Regions from separate parts of the Sphingobium sp. B11D3A genome, predicted to be linked through region 1. Evidence: riboswitches for the same ligand, from Rfam matches in the RefSeq annotation. Region 1 holds a riboswitch; each other region holds the start of a gene.
What was found. A riboswitch is a leader RNA that binds a small molecule or an ion and turns the genes downstream of it on or off. The one in region 1 is predicted to bind cyclic di-GMP.
Positions count from the first base shown of each region.

Region 1 (7,488 bases):
GAGACCGACCGCGCCTGTCCAGCGCTCGGAAAAGCCGTACAGCACATTCAGCGTACCGACGAGCCGCCCAGCGCCCACGGATGGCTCCTGCGAGCCGTCGAAGCCAATGAGGGTCTTGCCCTGCTCGCCAATGCCGAAGTCGATGATCATTTCTCCGGGAGCGGCCTGTCCGCTGCCGACGGAAATGACCCGGGTGGTCTCAGTGCGGCTGCCATTGGGGCCATAATCCACAATCCGGATGACATTGAGGCCGCGAACCAGCGGGACATCGTCAAATTCGTAGCGTCCTTCGACCGCCGTTGACTGCGCACCGCTCAGAATGTCGTTCACATAGATCTGGACGTCATGCCCACGCGGGAGTTCGCCGCGAATATCGACGCGCTCGAAGATGCTCGCCTGCTCCAAAGGCCGGGTTGAAAACGCAAAGCCGCGCGCGGCAACACTTCTGGGCCCCAGTGAGAGGGCCGGCAGGAATGTGTCGCCCAAGGAAGCACTGGTCGCCTGCAGGGGGCCTAGCAAGCCGCCCTTCGGCTCACGCCGCTCAAGAAGCAACCGCGCCAGAGCTGGCTTCCCATGATCGTCGGACGCGAGATAACCTTGAAATCCGGCGTTCAAGAATGCGGCCGAAGCACGCACATCGAACCGCCTTTGAAAGGGTTGCCCCCGCGTATCGGAACCCAAATCCATGGTTACATCGAAGGCGGGAAAAGACAGCATGCCAGCTGGCGCCGCCACCGAAAGAACCGGCTCCAGGACAGCGCCAGAATGCGCGATGCCCTCTCCCTGCGCCATCCGCTCAGCCCGCATCTGCACGGGCAGCTTTTCTCGAGCCTCGAGATTGAGCTTCAATTCCGACACATCCAATGTCATTCGAACCGGGAGCAGCCGTTCCATCAGGGAAACGGTCAGGTAGATGTCGCCGCTGTCTTGCAGCGCGTCACCCGGCTTCAGAATGATGCGCGCAGTGCCCGCCCGCGCCTCACCCAACGCAATATCAAGGAAGATGGACTGGCGAGCCTGGCCCACCTGCCCCGTCAATCTCCCATCTGCCGGTGAAACCTGAACATCCAGATCGAGAAGGCGCGTCAGCGCGCCGACGGGGATGAGAACGATATCCTCGCCCACCTGAAGTGCGGGAAGCGCATCCGATAAAGATGCCCGGTCAAGGACAACCTCCAGCAGCAAAAGTTGATTATCGTCAGCGGCCAGTTCGCCGTTGTCCGCCCAAAGAGGAGTAGGCTGAGCAGTGGCGATCATGAGCATCAGTCCAATCCACAGGCTACGGCAAGGAGATCTGGCTCTGCGCAAGTATCTTCCCCGGAGCTGTGTCTTGGTCGGTGAACACAACGCTGATTTGCTCGCCTCGCTGCGGATGAGAGCGCAAAGCGATCTTTACCTGTCGCCGCTCTATCTCAGGATAGACACCGATCCCGCGCACGACACCCAACGGCTCGTCCTCGCGGCGCGCCTTCGCCTTCCGGATTTCGATATCGCCGAAAAGGGAATTCGGCCCACGCCTCACCAGGTCAAAAGTGACGACTGGCGTAGGACTTTTAAACTCAGACCCCGACCCAGGGCTCTCCATCGTGAACCGTGTGTTTTCGATCGCGGCCTCAACCTGGGGCGTGCCGATGCGCAGGATCACAGGGATGGAAATCCCAAGAACAGATGCGATGCGGAACGAAACAGCACCGGGCTCAGCATTCGCAGCCTGATCGGCGGTTAGGCCCGTGTCAGGTGGCGGCACCGCCGTCACCGTCAGATGCGTGCGATATTCGCCGGCGGGCCAGTCGCCGGTGCCACCTGCACGAAGACGGATTGTCTGCCCCGTCCCCGGCTTGAGCAGCACGCGCCTGGGCGTCACCAGCATCATGGAACGCGCGGATTGAAGCTTGACACTGAGGTCTCTCACCTCCGGCGCGCCGTCTGCTTCATCCGTTGGGCGGATCTGGCCGGTGGGCAACATGACCTGGTCGACAAAGCTTATGTCATATACCCCTTCGGCAGTGCCCTGGTTGAAGAGGAATATGCTCGCCGTCCGCCCCAGCCTATCAAAGGTGATCCGCTTTGGATTGATGTTGAGGCTGGCGCTCCCGCCGGCCTGCTCTGTCGTCGCAGGCTGGGCAGAAGAGGAAGTGCAAAAAGCGGATGGAAAGGCGCCAGCGACCAACGCGATAGCGATAGCGATGCTCTTGCGTTGGTTCGCAGATCGCGTGACACGCTTCACGACGCCTGGCAGAGTCATCACCGGCGTCTCCAGCTCATTCATATTGCGCCAGGACCAGCAAAGGCCCGCCGTCGGACCCATAGCTGTCGCGTAGCGCTTTCAAAAGAAACGGCGGAACAGACAGAAGCCCATCGCCGCTCAGCCGGCCCATGAGGACATCCTCGAACCCCGAGGGACCGGCTTCAAAGGACGGGAAATTATCATCGCTCAGCGTCGCAATCGGTACCCTGAGCGAACCCCCTGTGCCTGGCTGGACGAATGCTTGTGAGACCAGGAGAGAAAACGTCTGGTTGCTGCCCCCGGCGATTTGAATAGGAGCGGCCATGGAAAGCCCGGCGTTTTGGTCGCTCTCTGTTGACTGCGGCCCTGGCGACAAGATCATGACCCGGAGGCTCGACTGAAGAACCAGCACCGGCTGCAGGACAATGTCCTTCGCCGATTGCCTGATCGAAGCCGGCTCCACGATCGAAACCTGGCCTTTCGCGGTCGCTTCAGCCGCGTTCACCTGTGAGGCTGGAATCGCCGCGCAAAGGCACAGCGCTCCCAGCGCAGGAGCGGTCGCCCGCAACAGGCGCGCTCCCATCCGGATGGATGATGAGACCGTCACGAGACGCTCCTGTCACGGGTCAGTTGTAGGCGACGGTCGCCGTGAAGGTGCCCGAGTAATTGCCAGAGGCCTGCGTATTGGGCAGGGAGAAGCTACCGCCGACGCCGAAGGTCGCGGTGCCAGCTGTGCCGATGGAGCTGGACAATGTGCCTGTTGCGGCACTCGGCGTCAGCGTGACGGTGATCGTGCCGCCGGGCGTACCGGTCATGGAGAAGCTGGCGGGCACCGAAATCGAGAAGGTCTGCCCCCCTTCACCCGAGACCGTATAGGCTGCGCGCGACGTCGTGCCACCTGCGGCAACGGCGTCGCCGGAACCAGACAGGCTGCGGTTGCCCGTCGAGGCATCGACAGTGACCGTGTTGGTCCCTGCTACCGAGGGTTTCACGATAGTGCCGAACGCAAGGTCGCTGGTTTTTGCGATCGAGATCGGCTGAACGATCCGGGCTGTACCCGTGGTCGACACAGATGCTGAGGACTGAGCATGGCCTGCCGCGGGAATAGAGGCCAGGATCGCAATCGTCGCGATAGACTTAAAGTTTGCGGACATGAGGTTGTCTTTCTCTTGTTTGATATACTTATGAATTTAATCGGAAAATATAGACCAAACGCGCCTTACAGGCCCGCGGGCGGCAGCGTTTCGCGGATCTTGGGATTGCAAGCGGCTGCGTCTGGCGAACCAGTCGCAAGCAACTGGATCAAGTGATGATCGGTACGGGTGCTTGCTGGCCGTCGCCAAAGACGGGCCCTTGCCCGACGAGGGCGGAAAGGATCTGGAATGCGCGAGGACGACAGGTCCACAATAGTTCTCCGTTTCGGTAACCCCGCTATCCCTGTGAGGGACCGGAGGCTTTGCGTCCCATCGTCGCCGATGGTTTGCCGTTTCGACCGAGAATCTCGGGCGCTATTAGGTAAATTTTGATTTAACTATTATACGCTCCACAGTCAACGCCTATGTGGTGAACGACCAGATGGAGAATTGTGCGACTACTCCCATGTTGAACCGCCGATCGAGCAGCCCGATTAGGAGAGCGTTTGTTTTCAATGAAATAAACGCGAGGTTTGGATCATCAGAGCCTAAGCAACACGCCAAGAACTTCGCGGACTGAAGCGAACCGACGATGCGGTTAGCTCGCGCCAAACCGAATTCCATGAGGATGTATTTCGTTGCCGTCGCTATGATCCCGACGAATTACACATCCGGGCTAAATGCCAAGGCCCGTCTCGCGAAAAGCGCCGCTTGGGCTCCTCTCCCCTCGCTTCGCTTGTCAGGGCGTGGAGCGCGCGACGCGGCCAAGCGTCGGCCCTCATCGAAGCGCTTCTGCGGTGGGGCGCTGCCTCAGGATGTCGGCGCAATGCCGGAGAGCAACGAAAGGCAGGCTTGAAAAGGTCTTCGTGCTACCGACCCACCGCTATGTCAGAGCAACCGCCTCAACCGGCAGAGCGCACGAAATTCTGGCTGATCTGCTGGCCGGACCGCGCCAGTCTGCGTACCTCGGGCAGCCGGGACGCTTCATATCGCACGAGCGCGGCTTTGGGGTCGGTCCGCAAGGCCACCGGGTCAAGGTAGCACGCGAGGGTGAGAGCATCTTGCGCGGCGGTTGCAAAGCCATTGCCTGTCATCGGCGTGCAGACATGGGCAGCGTCGCCAACCAGACACATGCGGCCGGCGACGAGGCGGTCCGGACAATATTCCACGACCGGTGTGCCGAGCACCGCTTTGCGGGCGATACATTCCAGGATCGCGTCGCGCCAGGGCGATGGCCAGTGCCGGCGCGCCAGTGCGGCCAGCTCGTCGAACAATTCATCCGGCATGTCGCTCGGGCGCAGCGAATGCCGCACCAACGCGCCCTCGACCGCCCCTGTTCTACGCAGGATTGCGTTATGTCCGGCGTCGTACCAGCCCCAGCCGACCCGGCGGTGGCCCCGCTCGGGACTGCCATCGGCGGCTGTCAGCGGAAAGCCGAGAAGCACATAGGGCCCGGACTCGAGAAACTCCAGATTGGGCGGATAGCGGACAGACAGCGCCGACTCTTCGGCAAAGCCGACCCAGGCCAGATACTCCGCGAAGACCGCATCGGGGCGCTCCGGACTGACCTGCCGCCGCACAACGCTCTGATAGCCGTCCGCGCCGACCAGCAGCTTGCCGTCGAACCGCCGACCATCGGCGGTCCTTGCCCAGGCCCGATCCTCCGTCTCTCCCGTCGCTTCCACACGGGCATCCTGCAGGACGACAATGCCGGCCTCGTCCGCCGCTGCGCGCAGACCGCGATAGACCAATTGCCATGCCTGGACGCCCGTGGCGAGCGCGCCCGTAGCGTGAGGGCGCCCGGTCAACTGCTCAAGCAAGCCATAGCCGACCTGCAGCGCGGCCCCGGTGCGGTCGGTATCGGTCGAGCGCTCCAGCAGCGTGATCGAGAAGCCATGTCGCGACAAGGCGAGGCCGGTCATGAGGCCAGCGAGCGAGCCGCCGACGATCAGAATGTCGCTCATCCGCTCCGAGGTCGCCGACATCAGCTTTTCGGCGTGACCCAGACCTCGACAGGCGCAACGAACTTGCCGGGCGCCGGTTTGCCGACCTGCACGCGATCGATCGTCACCAGCTCGCCGCTCTCCAGATTAAAGCTGGCCCAGGGCTTGGGCATGCGACCGAAGGTCATTTTCTGAACGGGCTGGCCGGTGGCCGAATTCATAATGGTTGCGATGACACTCATGGCCCAGCCGATAGCCACCATGGCGTGCTGCGGTCCAGTGATATTGAAGGCCGGACATGGTGGTGAGAGGTGTCCTCTCGCCCCCACGCCTGCATCACACGAACCTGATCTAGAAATCCGCACGCACCCCAATGCGGAAGTTACGGCCGATCACATCGTACAGCGCCGGGTTGGTCACGCCGAAGCTGGACGGAATGCGATTGGGCGGGTTCTGATCGAGCAGATTGTTGATCGCGCCGAACAGCTGGAACCTGCGCTTGCCGTTCTCGAACACGTTGAGATGCGCGTTCAGATCGACATAGGCGTAGGCCGGAACATGATTGATGTTGATGCTGTTGACAGCAGTTGCGCTGTATCCGGCGTCGCCGGGAGCAATCTTGGTATTGTCGTACTTGCCCGCCGAAATGTAGCGCACCCGCATCGATCCGCCGAGATGCTCATTCTCCCAGCCGAGCGTGGCCGATCCCTCGAAATTGGGCAGGCCCGACTGACCGGAGACCGGGAAGCCATTCTGCCCGGCATAATCGATCGCACGGACGGTATCGACGGTGATGAGATCGAACACGAAGGTGCCGACGGTGCGAAGCGAGATGTCGCCACTGCCGAGCGGTTTGCGGATCAGCGCTTCGACATCGATGCCCCGGGTCTTGATGGTGTTCAGGTTGAGGGCTGCCGATTCGACGCGCGCGAGGGCGTTGGCGCTGTTGCGCGTGATGAGCGCGCAGAATTCCGAAGCGCCGTTCGAACAGCTATCCACGATGACCTGCGCACCAACCGTCGCGATCGCGCCGCTGATCTTGATGTCGAAATAGTCTGCCGACAGGCGCAACCAGCCGAAGTTCAGCACCGCGCCCGCCGTCAAGGTGTTGCCGACCTCGGGCTTCAGGGCAGGATTGCCGCCGCCGAAAATCTGCGTCAGCGAGCTGACCCCGCCATTTTGCGGGTCGGTCAGGAAGGCGAAGGATGCCGAGCGGGGGTTGTTGAGCTCGAAGAAGTTGGGCGCGCGGATATCGCGTGAGCGGGTCGCGCGCAGGCGCAACCAGTTGGTGGGGTCCCACACGCCGCCGGCCTTCCAGCTCCAGACCGAGCCACTGGTCGAGTAGTCCGTCAGCCGAACGGCGCCATTGACGCTCAATCCCGTGGCCAGTGGCAGGCTGGCTTCGACAAAGCCTTCCTTCACCTTGGTCGCCGGCCCCGTGATTGCGCCGGTGTTGTTGGTATGGAAGCGCAGTGCCGTGGACACCGGGTCGGAGGTCCCTTCCACATCATCCACGCGGTACTCGACGCCCGCGGCCACGGCGAGCGGCCCCGCCCAGAGATCGGCCAGTTCACCCTGAACGCTGGCCGAAGCGACATGCTGGGTCAGCAGGGTCGACTGGAAGGCGGTGCCGAAGGAATAGCCGACATTGTTGGGGTTGTAATTGTTCTGGCCAAGAATGTTCAAAGGCAGACAGCCCTGCACCAGCGGATTGGTCGGGTCGGTCAGGGTGGAGCGGCACACGATATTGCCATTGGGCACCCCCGTCAGGAACGCGCCCTGGTCGACAGCGTCGGCCGCCCGCTGGAAATTATCGGTAATCAGCGAATTATAGCCATATTGCTGATATTTGGTTCGGCCATATTGATAGTAGAAATCGGCGGTCCAGCCATTGCCGAGTTGGGCGGTCAGGCCGCCGACAAAGCGCATGGTGTTGCGGTTGGTCTCCCCGCGCTGCGGCCCGAAGTCACTGGTGATGCGCCCCAGCGTGACCGAGGTGACGCCAGCCCCGTCCATCGCGGCTGCCAGTTGCGGGGAGATATAGGCATTGTCTCGCCGGATCGTGGGCGCGGTGCCAAGGAAGAGGCGGCCCTGCGACGACAGGTTGCTGGCCTTGATGTCGGCATAAGAGGCTTCGACGAACAGGTTGATATCCGGCGTCACGTCAAAATCCGCGCGGCCATAT
Region 1 is NZ_JAOQOE010000001.1:2,494,430-2,501,917, reverse strand. It holds gene M2332_RS11910 (hypothetical protein) at 1-1,263, opposite strand, end outside; gene M2332_RS11905 (hypothetical protein) at 1,280-2,269, opposite strand; gene M2332_RS11900 (hypothetical protein) at 2,262-2,834, opposite strand; gene M2332_RS11895 (DUF4402 domain-containing protein) at 2,854-3,381, opposite strand; cyclic di-GMP riboswitch class I at 3,646-3,722, opposite strand; gene M2332_RS11890 (FAD-dependent monooxygenase) at 4,263-5,324, opposite strand; gene M2332_RS11885 (hypothetical protein) at 5,345-5,545, opposite strand; gene M2332_RS11880 (TonB-dependent receptor domain-containing protein) at 5,655-7,488, opposite strand, start outside.

Region 2 (7,488 bases), on a different contig from region 1:
CCCCGCACGCCCGTCTTGCCGCCGAATGCGATGAAGCCTTTGACTTCCGATTCCGCGTAGCGCCCCTTCGCATCGGGACAGGTCATCCGCGCGAGTTTCACATAGACTTTCTCGCTGGACAGATCGCCGCGCGCCGACCCGTTGACCAGGCAGCCTTCGATGCGGGTCTTGAAGACCTTGTGCCCATCGGCCACCGAGCGAGCTGGCCCGGTGATCCGCAAGACCACGGGAAGAGGATCGCTTTGGCTCTGGACATTGGACGCGGCGTCCACACCCACAATCACCCGTGCGCGCGCGAAGCTGTTGGCGGGAAGATAGTTGGGACTATCTGTCAGCACGGCGCCGGGCCGCGATGAGGCGCCGGCTGCTGGCGTTCCGCCCGAGGGGGCCCCTGAAGCGCCAAAGTTGATAACCTTGAGTTCGCCGGGGCGGCGCACCGGGCCGTCCGGCGATTGATAGGGCTGCGGCCCACCTGGGCCATAGAGCGAGGAGGTTCCTGCAGCAGGACCAGGGGCGGTCTGCGCGGCACTTAGCTGTGAACGCAGAGCCGCGTTCTCCGATTCATAAGCGGTCAGGACCTGTCGCCCGTCGCTCTCCATGGACGCGTTTTGCGCGCGAAGCGCCTCGACTTGTGCCTGAAGCTGGCTGAGCTGATCCCCCTGCCCCTGCAGGCGGTCGAGTTGCCCCGCCTGCGCTTGCAGGCGGTTCTCGCTCATAGCGATCCATTCTTTCTCGGAGAGATTGCGCGCGCCCAGTTCCCCGGTCGAGATCTGCACATCGCTCGCAGCGAGGTCCTGCGCATTGGGGTCCTGACTGGCCGGTGTGCGTCCTGAGAACAGCCACCACATGGCGGCGGCGATCGCGATGGCGCTACCCCCGGCAAGGATCAGTCGTTGACGACGCAGCGCGTCGTCATTGGCCGTCATGTCGATGCTGGCGATGGTATCGCCGGACGCGCCGTCATGGGGCCGATGGTCTCGGCGCTTCAGAAAATCCAGCATACCTGCCATTGAATTTGCTCCGGTCGATCTTGCGTCAGCGACGCTGTTCGTTCGCCACGACCACATAGGCGGCGGTCGCCTCGCGGGCGGCGAGCTGCGGGCGGGAAATACTCACGGCATGAGCGCCCGCCGGCGCGATGGCGCTTTCATCCAGCACGACGCTCTCATTGCCCTTGTTTTCGATCCGCAGGACGCGGCCCGTCTGATCGAGACCCTGATATTCAGCGATCAATTGCACGGTGAGCGTGCCGACCTGGACCGGCGCAAGGGCGGACCGAGACAGACGATAGCCGGGCATGACCTGTTGCGCGGCCATTCCCTGTATGAGCCGAACGGCCGCTTCATCGGGATCGGGCGCCTCATCCTCCAGCTCTTGCGCGTCGGGCGCTGGCGGCGCGAAGGCGCGCGTGTTGGTCAGAAAAACCTGCTGCGCCTCGACCTTCTCGACCTTGCAGGCGAACTTGTAGACGAAGCCCTTCTTGCTCGTGCCGAAGAAGGACAGGGTTCCGGGCCGAAAGCCATCTGGAACCGAGATGTAGATATCCCCGCGCGTAGGTTCATTGACCACGGAAAAATCGTCGCGAGGATCGAGCGTCTCGGTTTTTGAGACGCTGGCGAAAGCATCGTCGACCAGGCTCACGCGCGTCAGTTCGCGCGAAGCAACCGTGCAACGCACGCTGTCATTATCCTCGACCGTGAATTGCTGATCGGCCCATGCCGGGGATGCAGCGCACAATGCGATGGCGCTCAGGCCAAGCGCCAATCCCCTGTTTGGCTTGCGCGTCATGGCGCCACCTCTTGGCTCGCGTTGCTGTTCTGGTTTGTGCCCGGCTTTTCGGACTGGATGGCGCGAAAGCCGACGAGGCGCAGCTCAAGGCCCGTGTAGGTCCAATCGAACTGGAAAGTCCGCTGGACGGCTGACACTTCCTCCCGTCCGACCATCGTGTGAAGGACTCCAGTTACGGTCGAGTTCAGACCCCTGGGATCGACTGTCAGCTTTTCCATCGTGAAGAACTGCGCGACGCTGGAGCCGCGCTGATCGTCGACAATCTTGATCAGCTCGCCTTTGAGCTTTCCGTAGGCGGAAGGATGAGCGATCTTGAGGACCTGGTTCATCCGGTAGTCCGCCGACTGCGGCGTCCGATTGAACATCATCACCGCAGTGTCGCGCGTGACGAGTTCGAGATAATCGCGATCCATCGCGCGCGATGAAATGGTGACTGATCGTCCGGCGATTGGCTGCAGAACGATTTCGCGGTCCTTGACCGACGCGGCGAGCAGCGATGCGACCGTCAGCACCGATAGGCCGGCACAGGTTAGCGCGAGCATGTTACGCTGGCGCAAGACCCGTTGAGCCTGCCCCTGGCTATATTCCAGATCCATGCCTTACCCCGCCATCAAACGAATGTAGGAAGGCGGGACGGCGTTGAGCTTCAACACCTCGCTCGGCAGATACCAGTAGGCAGCATTGAGGAGCCAAGCTCCGGCACGACCCGCCTTTGCCTTGCGCAAGGTATACCAGCCCAGTGCCCCTGCAATGATGCCGACCATGAATTGCTGCGTGATGATGCCCACCACGAACGGCCCCACGGTCACGACAAGTTCGTCGATAGTCCAAGGGCCGATGCGCTCAGGCTCATCCAGCTTCGAGGGAATAGTGTATCGGTTCATAAGCCGCCCCGCCTGCCCGCCGAGCTACAAGGGAGCCCGGCAGGCTAAGAGTGTCAGATGATCGCGGTGATCGTGCTGGTGACGATTGCGGGACCAGTGGCCACGCCGATGCCAACGCCGAGCGGTACGCCGACCGATGCCATTTGGAAGCCGCCACGAGCGAGGTTCACCAGGCCGATTGCCGTCGCGACGATCGCGATCAGCGTGCCGCCCGAGCCCTGAAGGATGTTGGTGAAAAGAGTGGATGCCGGCGCGAACGTCGTGTCGGTGCCTGCGAAAGCAGGATTGATTAGATAAAATAGTGCCACAAGCAGCAGCACGGCCATGACGGCCGCGTTGAGTGCACGTTCATGGTCCCGCGCAAAGCGCAGGGACATGGTCTTGCCCATAGAGTCCTCCGATGTTTGCGAGGTGCTTCATCACCCCCACATCAAAAATCGGAAAATATGAACGTGGACGGCAAGTGAAAATCGAAGTCAGACAGATCGAAAACCGATATTGTCGCCGAAAATCTCTCGAAATGGAATCAAGAGATCAAAGACGCGCAATAAAATTGCAAATTCCGGCCAATTTCCTCACCACTGTGGCGCGTTTTCTAGCCACTGTGGCTATTTTTCCCGCCAGATTGGCGCGTTTTCTAGCCACAAACTATGTGCCGCGCTCCCTGGAACCTAAATTAGATGTTAATTTAGCTCTCCGCCACGGGTGTATCCTTGACCGATCACTCAGGAACGTGGTTAGGAAATTGTGAACAGCCCATCCTCGGAACAATGAGCTGAACGAAACGGCAAACCACTGGCGACAGCGGGACGCAAAGCCTCCGGTCTCACGAAGATAGCGGGGTCACCGAAACAGGGGTATTCCGGACAATGAAGACTGCAGCCCATAGCGGCTACTTCGCGGCAGGGGGGGCCTCTTCCCGCGTAAGTGCTTCATCAATCAATTGGCGCACGACTTCGGAACGCGAGAATACCTCACGGCGGAGCATGGAGGCTTTCAACCGCTCCATCAACTCCGGTTCGACCATCAAAACAAGCCGATGCACCTTCTTTTCCATCCCTTCGCAGATGAAACATGCGTTGCGATGTGACAACAATAACAGTAGTGCCAACATGGCACAGTTTGCAAACATTGCAATACTGGGATGCAGTGGCATTTGGGTTGAGGCGATCTGATGATCGAGAAGTACCGAAATCTGTATGGGCGTGTGATTGAACGCCGCTCAATCTCGCTCCGCCAAATCAGCGAGTTGGTAAGTCAGCACCATAGCAGTCTGTCGGCCATGCTCGAACCTGGTGGCAACCTCAGGCCGCGATACGAGAGCCTCGTCGCAGTTGGACGAGCGATCGGAGTGGATCGTCTCGAAGCGTTCCTTGCCGTTGAAGTCCTCAACGACCCTGAACATTATCATGATCCGCGCCTCACGCTCGTTTGCCGTCTTGTTTCGACGTTGATGAGAGAAATGTTCGAGCCGGATTCTGACGTGATACCCGACCTCAATGACGGTGAGGTAGCGATGCTCTGTAGCCGCATCCTCAGCTTGCTCGGGGAGCATCACAAGCTAATCCAGAGCAACAACGCGCGCTCGAACCTTATCTCCTTTCGCTAATAAGATGAAACGGCGTTTCGATCTCGTCATATTGCCTTTTGCTATCCTTACCTGGGCAGCCACCTCTCAAGTTGTTAGGGCTGATGTGAGCAGGCAAGTGGCAGTGCTCTCCTTTGGGGCACGCGTAGCGGTTGCCGACGCCCCTGCCAACCAAGTCCGTGCTGGCATGATGTCGAGCTTCGGAGAAACCGCCCCCCCTCCTGCACCGTCTGCGCCCGCAACGTCAGCAGCAGCCTTTGTCCGTGTTCCCACCTGGATGCGAGGCACGAAGTCTTCACTCACTCAACAGTTTGCAATACCGGTTGGTCCAACGTCCTGTGCAGCTCCAACATATCGTAAGTCCGCACTGCTCAGCGCAGCAGCAGAAAAGCGGCGCGAGTCCATTTATCCGGTTGTGCATGATATCGCTTGTAGGTCTGGTCTTCCGGTTGGCCTAATGGACGCGCTTATCATTCAAGAGAGCGGGTACAATCATGCGGCCATAAGTAAGAAGGGCGCCTTTGGCTTAGGGCAGCTAATGCCTGACACCGCTCGTCAGCTTGGCGTGAACAGGTTCGATCTTCGCGACAACCTGCGAGGCGCGGCCGCATACCTAAAACAACAGCTCGACAGCTTCGGTCAGGTTCACCTCGCGCTCGCGGCCTATAATGCTGGGCCAGGTCGGGTTCGAAAGAAGCGCGAGATCCCCAACATTGAAGAAACCCAAAATTACGTTCGGCGCATTCTCTCTAATTGGTATCATCTGACTGATACTGCGAACGACAGCACCTCTCGCTCATTCGGAACCCGAGCACAAATTGTTCGGGTGTATTGATGATCGTCCATCAAAGCTCGGACCTTACCCAACGCCTTTGTAGTTTTACGCTTGGGCCCGAGCGACATTATCGCCGATCGCACGATTCTTTCCCCGGAATCATCGGCGAAAGCACGAAATTCGGGCGTGGAATATCGGCCAGTCCGGAGCGCATGGTTCGTCCCAGTCGAATCTATTTTTCGAGCTTTGTGATCACCGACGCGTCAACGGCGCTGACTGTGCGATCCACAAGAGTTCACGACGTTCATATTGAACTGATAGGGGGCAAGTGAGGGCATAAAAAAACCCGGCCATTGGCCGGGCTTTTTGGAGGACCAGCTACCGAAGCGTCGATCCAAGGTGTGACAACCGGACGTTAGCTGGGTCTCCCACAATTCGCAACACCAAAGCGCAATTCGCGCTGCGATTTTTTGCGTCCTCACGGGCTCCAAATTTGGAGTGACCGAACGATGTTTCATAGCCAAATTGGGATAGCCGACGTTCCCTCGGCCGCGCTGGCTGAACTCCGCAATGCCGGAGTCAGCGACGACGACATTAGTACGGCATATGCCCTGCAACAGCGTCAGCGGGCGTCAGGCGTTCCAGTACTCCCACTCGCGGTGCTATGTGGCGTTCAATTGCACCAGCTTCCGATGTCTGCCGGGCTTAGTAGAACAGCTTCAAGACTGGCTGGCTCCCGCCCCCTTTCGCGTAGGCCCCATGGCAGCACGCACGTTACGCGCCGACCGGTCTGGGGCGGCAGTGTGCGCACCGGCGATGTTGCCGAGGCCGAATTCGTCAGGCCGGTTACGAGTGAGCAGCGCAAGCAGCTCACCCACGCCTGTTTTCGAATGTTTGAGCATGGGCGGAAACTCGCGGCTGAAGCACGCGCGGGTCGCGAGCTTACGACAGAAGAACATCGCTTGACGCTGTTTACCCGGTCATGTCGGGATATGCTGATAAGGATGCTCGACGAGCTTCATTATCGCAAGGGATGGTGCAATCCCTCCTATGAGACTTTGATGCGATGGACTGGCCTTGGTCGTCGCGCGGTCCACTACAGCATTCAGAGGTTGCGAGATCTGGGCGTCGTGGAATGGATCAGACGCTACATTTACACACGGGACCAAGAGACGGGCGCGCGCTCAGAGCAAACCTCGAACCTTTATCGCGCGCAGCTCCCTGCCTGGATCGGGAAAATGATCGGGCTCTTTGCCCCCGTGCCGGTGGATGAAGATCAGCGCCGCTCAGAAGCGCTGGAACAACACGCGCAAATGCTAGCCGCCGCCGGAGCGGTCGAACGTCGCAGGCTTATGCCGACCGACATTGCTCAGCGCGCGGCCCTGATCCTCGCTGCGGAGCGGTCGTCAGAGAGGCAGCGACAAGAGACTTTGACCCGTGAGTGCAATCAATGCACTCCTCCTCACCCGATTTTAAAATCTATTAAGAGGGATCAGTGGAATGACCCTAGTCGGGTCATGCCTACCCCTGACGGGGCTTCAGAACGGCCCCGTTGGAGCCAAAAACGCCATCCTAAATCCTAAGCTGAACGCACCAACCGTCGGCTACGCCGACGGAATGCTCCCCAATGGGAGCAAGCGGCACCCTCCGTCCTTGAAATGAGGCGACGGTGCCAATCTGTGAACTAGGAGGGATTTCAATGAGATTGTCGGCAGTCCTCAATCGGCGAAAGCACGAAACCGCATTGAAGGCCGAATCGCTCTAGGACCAGATTGCCCGCCGCGTAAAGGTAGATCGGCGAAAGCACGAATCTGCGCGCTATTGCCAACCGTTCCCCGGAGAATCTTTGCGACATTCACATGTCTGAAGGCGTCATCTCGGGTGAAAGATTCGTGCTTTCGGCGATTCTAAGTCAGTCGCGGGTTTACACCTCGCACTATGATAGACACTCTCAAATTCGAAGCGCCGGGCTCTAATCGTGCTTTCGGCGATTTTGGACGGGCAACACCACCATGGCGGCAAAACAGGGAGACCTCTTCGTTTTTGATAGCCCCCTTCACGGCGACGTGCGGGGCGAGCGGTCGATTATGGCCTTTCCATTCTTTGCCTTGACCAAAATCGCTCAGATGAAGCCCATTGAGTTTCACTCCAACAACGTGTCGATCGAGGTTCGTCCGAGTACGATGGGCGTCGCAACGATCTACGATAAAGAGATCGTCCTTTACATCGCCAGCTTGATGATCGCCAAAATCCAAGAGGGTCTCCCGGTTGGGCAGGACTTCACCTTTACCGCCCATGATTTCTTTCGCGTAACCGGCACCAGTCAGTCGAAGCGATCATATCAGCGCCTAAATGAAGCACTTGAGAGGCTGCAGGGAACTCAGATCCGCACGAACATCGAGACTGGCGGGGAGGGCGAAGAGGGATACTTCTCGTGGCTACCTGAAGCGCGC
Region 2 is NZ_JAOQOE010000002.1:105,729-113,216, forward strand. It holds gene M2332_RS16550 (TraB/VirB10 family protein) at 1-1,010, opposite strand, end outside; gene M2332_RS16555 (type-F conjugative transfer system secretin TraK) at 1,036-1,788, opposite strand; gene M2332_RS16560 (type IV conjugative transfer system protein TraE) at 1,785-2,384, opposite strand; gene traL (type IV conjugative transfer system protein TraL) at 2,388-2,672, opposite strand; gene M2332_RS16570 (hypothetical protein) at 2,726-3,061, opposite strand; cyclic di-GMP riboswitch class I at 3,449-3,523, shown strand; gene M2332_RS16575 (hypothetical protein) at 3,565-3,828, opposite strand; gene M2332_RS16580 (hypothetical protein) at 3,847-4,281, shown strand; gene M2332_RS16585 (lytic transglycosylase domain-containing protein) at 4,538-5,095, shown strand; gene M2332_RS16590 (helix-turn-helix domain-containing protein) at 5,839-6,618, shown strand; gene M2332_RS16595 (replication initiator protein A) at 7,048-7,488, shown strand, end outside.
Region 2: another riboswitch for cyclic di-GMP. It lies ahead of M2332_RS16580 (hypothetical protein); the one in region 1 lies ahead of M2332_RS11895 (DUF4402 domain-containing protein).

Region 3 (7,488 bases), 1.4 Mb from region 1:
GTGCCGCCATTGGAGATCGAAATCGTCGACTGTGCGCCCGCCTCGTTGCCGGCAATGAATAGCCCGCTCATGTCCCAGACCGAGTTGGCACCGCTGATGTTCACAGCGCCTCTCGAGCCGCCGACCGTGCCCACATAGCCATCCGTGCTGGTGACCCGGCCGCCCTGTGCGATGTTGAGCGTTCCTTCGCCGACGTTGCCGACGTAAAGAATGCCGTCATTGGTCCAGGTGCTGCCCGCGCCGCTCACGGTAGCCGTGCCCTGACCGGTCGACTCCCAGCCAAGGATGGCGCCCTGCGAACTCGCCGAGCCGCCATTGCTGACCGTCAGCATGCCCTGGCCAGAGATGCCGACACCGATGCGACCGCTGCCGATCTCGAGCGTGGAGCCTGCCCCATCGAGGCTGACGCTGCCGACAGCGGACTGAGCCCCACCGATTCGCAGGGATTCGCCGGTGACCCGGCCGTCCGCCTCGATGGTCAGCGTACCGCCGCTGCCCTCCTGGCTCGCCACATCGATCAGGGCGGCTGCCGACAGCAGGGCGCCGTTGGAAACCGTGGCGGTGCCCGTGCCGCTGTAGCCGACCCGCATGTTGCCGGCGTAGCCGTTACGGGCGAGAACACTGTAGGTCGTGCCTTCGCCGGTCAGCGTCAGCGTTCCGCTCGAGCCGGTGTCGACACCAAGCGCGCTGGTGTAGGACGTGACTTCAGCGCCGCCGGACACCGTCACATTGCCCTGGCCAACGGTGTCGTTGCCCGTTCCGCCGATGTACAGGCTGAGGCCGTTGCGCCACACCGTGCCGGCACCGTCGACGATCATCGTCGCCGTGCCGGACCCGTTTCCGCCGATATAGCTGCCGTCAGCCTCCAGCAAACCACCGTCGGTCACCGAGATGCTGCCCTCATCCGCACTGAACCAGCCATCGGCCGAAACCCAGTCGGCCGGCAGTTCGGAATGCAGCGTACCGACACGGAGCGCCGAACCCTGACCACTGATGCTGACCGAGCCGCCCGCGCCCATGTAAATGCTGCCATTCACAGTTTCGACCGAGCCGCCATTTGTGATGGTCAGCGACCCGGAGGAATTGGGATTGCGACTGATCTCGATGAGGCTTGAGTTGATCCAACTCGCGCCGCCGTCAACGGTAACGCTCCCCGCGGTGCCATTCATGCCAATGGCCGCCGAGACAGAGTTGAGCTGCCCCGCCGCCTTGATATTGAGCGAAGCCAGCTCCGCGCCGCCCACGGTCACCGTGCTGGCGCTGAAGTCGCCCGTGAGGTCAAAGGCACCGCCGGTGACATCCAGCGCACCGTTGAAGAGAGCGCCATTGCCGGTGAAGGCGAGCGCACCTTCGCCCGCCTTGACGAACCTGCCCTGGCCGACCAACGTGCCGGCGAAGACGGTGTCGCTGCTCTGGTCGAGCACGAGCACGCCGCCATCGGTGGAGACAAGGCCAGCTTCTCCGACAGTGAGCGAGCCCAGGGTCGCCTGATAGGTGGAGCCCCCCACGCCCAGCACGCCCCCTTCAACGACATAGGCCTGACCCACACCGAATGCGTCGCTGCTGGCAGCGTTCAGCGTCCCTTCGCGGACCGTCCAGCCGGTCGTCCCTGTCCCCGTGAGCGTCCAGGTGCCGGTCCCTACCTTCACGAACTCATCGAAATCATAATATTGCGTGCCGACCAATCCGGCGTCGAATGACGCATTGATGGCGCCGCCCAGCGCCAGGGTATTGGTGCCGCTCGCGATATCCGCATCCGCGACGAGGCCGATGATGTTGGAGCCGGCATGCAACTCCAGCGTCACGTCCCCGGCGCCCATCAGAATGGCGTGGCCGAAGGAAGGCGAGGCTTCGATGGTACCGGCGTTGATGATCGTGGTCGCCGCGCTGTTGGTGACGATACCGGTTTCACCCAGGATCGACCCGGAATTGGTGATCTGGACCATGCCGCTAAGTGTGTCTGCATCGACAGCCGCGATCCCGCTCAGCGATTGCAGCGTGCCGGTGTTGCTGATGACCACATCGCCAAGCGGCGTGCGCGCCTGAACTGCGCTTCCGGTTCTGCCAGTGACAATGCCGCTGTTGGTGATGGTGATTTTACCAGAGCCGGGCGCATCCTCGTCGAAGCCGGCGACGGCGAGAATGCCGGTGGTGCCCTCCGCAATGCCTGCATTGGTGATGGTGATATTGCCGATCTGCGAGGCGCCCTGAATCGCCGGGCCGTTGGCCGAGATAGCCTCACCCTGCTCCTGATTGTCGACCACCACTTCGCCGTTCGGCGTCCAGCCGACCAGCGCCTGATTGTTCACCGAAGAAACGTAGGCGTTGTTCGTGATTTTCGCCAAACCGTTGTAATTGACGACGCGGATACCCGCCGCCTGAGCCTCCACCTGGCCAGTGTTCGTCACGGTCACCTCGACCGGGTCGGCATCGTTGAAACCGCCGTCGGCGTAAATTCCCCGCTGGGTGAAGTCTGCGGCCCCGATGGTTTGCTGGACCGTGATGGCCCCGCTATTGGTGATGTTCACCGATCCTGCGTTGGTGGTGGCAGAGATGCCATTGGTTTCCACGCCTGAGACCGTCAGCGCGGCGCCATTCTCGATCACGATGTCGCCCGCGATCTGGTTGCGAACCCAGATGCCACCGTTGCCACCCACGCTGTCAACCGTTACGTCCGGGCCCAAGGTCACCGAAATGTCGTTCCGACCCTGGATATTGGAACTGACGTTTACGCCGCCATTATCGGTGGTGCTGATCGTGGAATTGGTGATGAGCAGCGTCGACGTAATGTCGCCAGAGGCTGTATTGTCCCACGTATAATAGCTGACGCCATCGCCCGTGATACTCCACTCATCCTGTGCGCCGTTCACAATGAGGCTGGTATCGCCTCCTTCAATACGAGCCTTAACCGACGAGGGTTCGCAGAAAAACAGGGTCACATTACCCTCAGTCTGGCAAATGCCAGGCTCGGCGTGGGCGGCCGATGCGCCTGCCAACATCCCCGCAATGCCGACGCTGCTGAACAGACCGGCCTTGAGAGCCTGCCCAACGGTGCTGCGCGTTTTGATTGCCTTGCCCTGCATTACGAAATCCCCTCGTGTGGGCCCACCGCCCAGATGATGTGAAGGGCAAACCGCCATGCAGGTGCGGTTCAACGGGATTTGAGACAGGGATCGAAGCGCGACGACAGGGAGCGCAGCCTGAGGTTCAAACGAACCCCATGACCTTCTCACAGCAGGTTACACACGATATCCGAAAATGCTCTGTTTCATCCCCCGGTAGCCCCGCTACCCCATTGGGGCCGGAGGCTTTGCGTCCCGCCGTTACCGACAGTTTGCCCTTGTCGAAGGCGACGAACACCCTTGGGAACGCCCATGGGCGGAGCCGTCATCTTCAGGAGGAATGTTAACGTTAGCTGAGCGGCAGCGCAACAAAAAAGCCCGGCCTCGTCGAGATGATGCGCATGCAGAGCGGGGCCATGCAGCTGATTTGTCGTGTGAAAATCGCCGTCGTCGGTCTGGAGCGAGGCCACAACCGGCCCTGTTAAGCCGATAACCATGATTAACAGATGCGCAAGCAAGACATCGATTGCACTGCAAACCGCTCCTCTAAAATATGGTTGGGGACCACCCGCCCGCGACGTGATCGTTACAGCCGTCGCTGGTCGGGCAACCACGCCGAAAGGCGCCGAACTGCCTCTCGCACTTCGGCTTCCGTGATCGCAAAGCTCAGCCGGATGAACCGATGGCCATTGACCGGATCATGGTCGACCCCCGGCCCCGTGGCGAGCCCAGTCTCAACGAGCAGCTTCTTGCAGAACGCCGGGCTATCATCGGTAAAGTCGCTGACATCCGCATAGATGTAGAAGGCGCCATCCGGCGGCGCGATCCGTCGCAGACCAAGCGCTGGCAGGGCCTCCAGCAGAATGTCCCGGTTACGGGCGTAAGTGGCGCGATGCGCTTCCAGTTCTGACGTGCAGTCCAGCGCCGCCAAAGCGGCATGCTGACTGATCGACGGCGCGGTCAGGAACAGGCTGCCCATATAGGCGCGGGCACGCTCGACCATGGCGCGCGGCACATAGAGCCAGCCGAGCCGCCAGCCGGGCATGCAGTAATATTTCGAAAAACTGCTGACGATCATCGCGTCGGCTGCGAATTCTCCCATCGAGCGGCAAGGCGCGCCATAGCTCAGGCCATGGTAGATTTCGTCCGAGATGATCGCGATGCCGCGCTCTGCGCAGAGCCTGGCAATCGCCTCCAGTTCAGCCGGCGCGATGATCGTTCCGGTGGGGTTGGCCGGGCTGGCGACGATCACACCCTGCGGTGCCGGATCCAGCGCCGCGAGCGCGCGCGCCGTCAGCTGAAAGCGCGCCTGCTCGCCGTATTCGATCTCGACCGGCGTCATGTTGAGCGCGCGCACCGTGTTGCGATAGGCGACATAGCCCGGCCGGGCCATGGCGATCCGATCACCCGCCTTAAACCGGGTGCTCAGCGCAAGGACCAATGCCGGCGAGGCGCCGCAGGTGAGCAGGAACTGATCCGGCTCGGCTGCCATGCCGTACCGCTCCCGATAGAGCTGGACGAGCCGCGCCTGCAGCGCAGGACTCTCCCAATAGCCCATCGGATCGATGCCGAGCGCGTCGCGCGCGGCGTCCAGCGCAGCCTGCGGCGCCCCCGTCGAGGGCTGGCCAAACTCCATATGGAGAACCGAGCGCCCCTCCGCACCCAGGTGATAGGCCAACTTGCTCAATTCTATGGCCTGAAACGGCTCGACTTCCATCAGATCATCCATCGCTCGATACAGCGCCGATAGCGGGCGGGCGCGCAGATGCCAACGATGCAACCCCACCCCGGCCGTCGTTCATCCTCGCGGCGCATCTGCCGTGAAATCAAAAAATTGCGCCAGCGTCGTCGGGCGCTTCGAAGAATGCTTTCGGCAGAAAGAAAACGGCAGGTCGTATTGTCGGCCTGCGCGTGACGCGCATTTTCAGGCAGTCTGTCAAATGGCAGCTCGCAGAAACCTGCATCACGGAAGCAGGGCCTCCGACCCCCTTCAGCGGGACGGCTCCCCGAAGCCAGAACTCCTTACAGCCTGAGCATAAGGTTTGATCGCCAGATACATGAGCGCTGCGCCGCCGGGGGCCATTACGGCGGCGAAGAACGCCATCGAATAGCGCAGCATGCTCTCGTCCTTCAGCAGGAAATCGGTCACCAGCGCAATGAGCAGGGGCCCGAGACCATTGCCGATGACACTGATGGTGAAGAGATACACAGCGCTGATCTGGGCGCGCATCTCGCTGGGCGTCACCATCTGGATCGCCGCATTCTGCGCAGGCGCGCTGGCGAGGCCGATGATCGAGGAGATCATGCCGCAGAAGAAGGCGAGCCAGGGGCTGGGCATGAGCGAGGTGGCGATCGCGAAGGGAGCGGACAGTGCTTGCGAATAGAAGCAGACCCGCGCCATCGCATCGGGATTGCCGCGCTTGCCCATATATTCCGCAAACCAGGTGCCCAGCGTCAACGCAATCGGCGTAGAGATGAGGAGCGACAGCGCCAGCAGCGGCCCGATCTGCGCCGGACCCCAGCCATAGGTGCGCTCATAAAAGGCCGCGCGCCACGTCATGAGGCCCGTCGTCTCGATCGCGCCGATGCCGATGCTGAGGAACAGTGGAAGGAACAATATGCGGTTTGACAGGAGATACGCCCCCACCTCGCGCAGTGGTACGCTGCCCTTGCCGCGGCGATTGCGGCGCACCGGCTCCCGCACGGTGAAGAGAAAGAGCAAGGCGGTTGCCAGCCCCGGCAGGGCGCAGACGAGGAAGACGAGCTGCCACTCGCGCATCTCGCCCAGAACCGGGATGTGGACCGGTCCCATCGCGGCAAAGAACGCCACCAGCAGGCCACCGGCCAACAACGCCGTGGCCTGACCGGCGCTGATGCCGAGCTGATAGACCGCGAAGGCACGCGGCAGCTTTGACCTTGGCACCATGTCCGAGATCATCGACATGGACGAGGGGCCGGCGACGGACTCCGCGCCCCCGACGACGCCGCGCGCGAAAAACAGCCCGCCGAAGCTTCTCGCCATGCCGCAGAGCGCAGTGGCCAGGCTCCACACCGTCAGGCCGGCCGTCAGGATCATCTTGCGGCTGCGCTGATCCGCGACGCGAGCCATCGGCAAGCCCACGACCATATAGGCCGACGAAAAGGCGAAGCCGATGATGAGGCTGATCTGGGTGTCGCTGAGCGCCAGGTCGCGCTTGATCGGCTGGACCAGCAGGTTGATGATGTTCCGGTCGACATTGGAGAGCATGGTCACGAACGCGATCAGCCAGATCGTGTACCAGGCGCGGGCCGGCGACGGCCAATCGTCGCCGGCTCCAGACGCGCCGGCCATTGCCGGCTGCGTCTCACCCGTGGCTTGCGTGCCGACCGGCTCGCTCATCGCTTGAGACGCACCCCGACGCGGAACGCGCGCCCGACCTGATCGAATAGCACCTGATTGGTGATACCCACCGCGCTGGGCGCAATCGGCGGGTCCTTGTCGAACAGGTTTCGAATCGCGATGAAATATTCGAAATCGCTGCGGCCGGCCTTCACGTTCCAGCCCAGCGTGAGGTCCGCATAGAAGCGGGCGGCGACGCGATTGGTGCTGATGCTGTTCGCGAGGCCGACACTGTAGCCCGCATCCTCGGGGCCGACGAACTCGACGAGGAACTTGCCCTCGGGAATGTAGCGGCCATGCGCACTCACGCTGAAAGGCCCGGCCTTGAGGGTCGCCATGCCGTCCAGCACATAGTCCGGCACGCCGGGGGTGTTGCTGGCGCGGAAGCCGGTCTGGCCGGCGCGGTCGACCGAACCGGCGCTGTCGATGATCATGAGGTCGAATGTCTTGGTCGCCAGCAGCCGCAGGTCGAGCGATGCGGCGGCCCCGATGCGGGTGCGATAGCTCGCCTCGATGTCCAGGCCCCGGGTCTTGAAGCCATTCACATTCTGCAGACGGTCGTTTATCAGCGTGACTTCGCCTGCCCCGTTCCGCGTGATCAGCGGGCAGAACTCGGTCGCGTTGTTCACCAGACAGCGCGTCGCGATGGTCGATGAGCCGATCTGCGCGATCGCGTCGTTTACGCGGATATTGTAATAATCGACCGAGAGGTTGAAGCCGCGCAGAAACGACAGGTTGCTCAGCACCACCCCGGCCGTGAAGGTATCGGCCTTCTCCGGGCGCAGCGTGTTGTTGGAACCCGAGACGATTTCGATCAGGCCCTGCTTGCTCGTCACCGGATCGGTGAAGGACGAGAAGCTGCGCGTGACCGAGCCGAACAGCTCGTTCACATTGGGCGCCCGGATATCGCGAGAGAGCGTGCCACGCAGGCGCAGGAAATCGACCGGCTCATAGACGCCGCCGAGCTTCCAGGTGGTGACCGCGCCGCTCGTGCTGTAGTCGGTGCGGCGCGCGGCGCCGTTCAGTTCCAGGCTCTTGCCCAGCGCA
Region 3 is NZ_JAOQOE010000001.1:1,047,162-1,054,649, forward strand. It holds gene M2332_RS04995 (autotransporter domain-containing protein) at 1-3,083, opposite strand, end outside; cyclic di-GMP riboswitch class I at 3,275-3,349, opposite strand; gene M2332_RS05000 (pyridoxal phosphate-dependent aminotransferase) at 3,649-4,791, opposite strand; gene M2332_RS05005 (MFS transporter) at 5,053-6,441, opposite strand; gene M2332_RS05010 (TonB-dependent receptor plug domain-containing protein) at 6,438-7,488, opposite strand, start outside.
Region 3: another riboswitch for cyclic di-GMP. It lies ahead of M2332_RS04995 (autotransporter domain-containing protein); the one in region 1 lies ahead of M2332_RS11895 (DUF4402 domain-containing protein).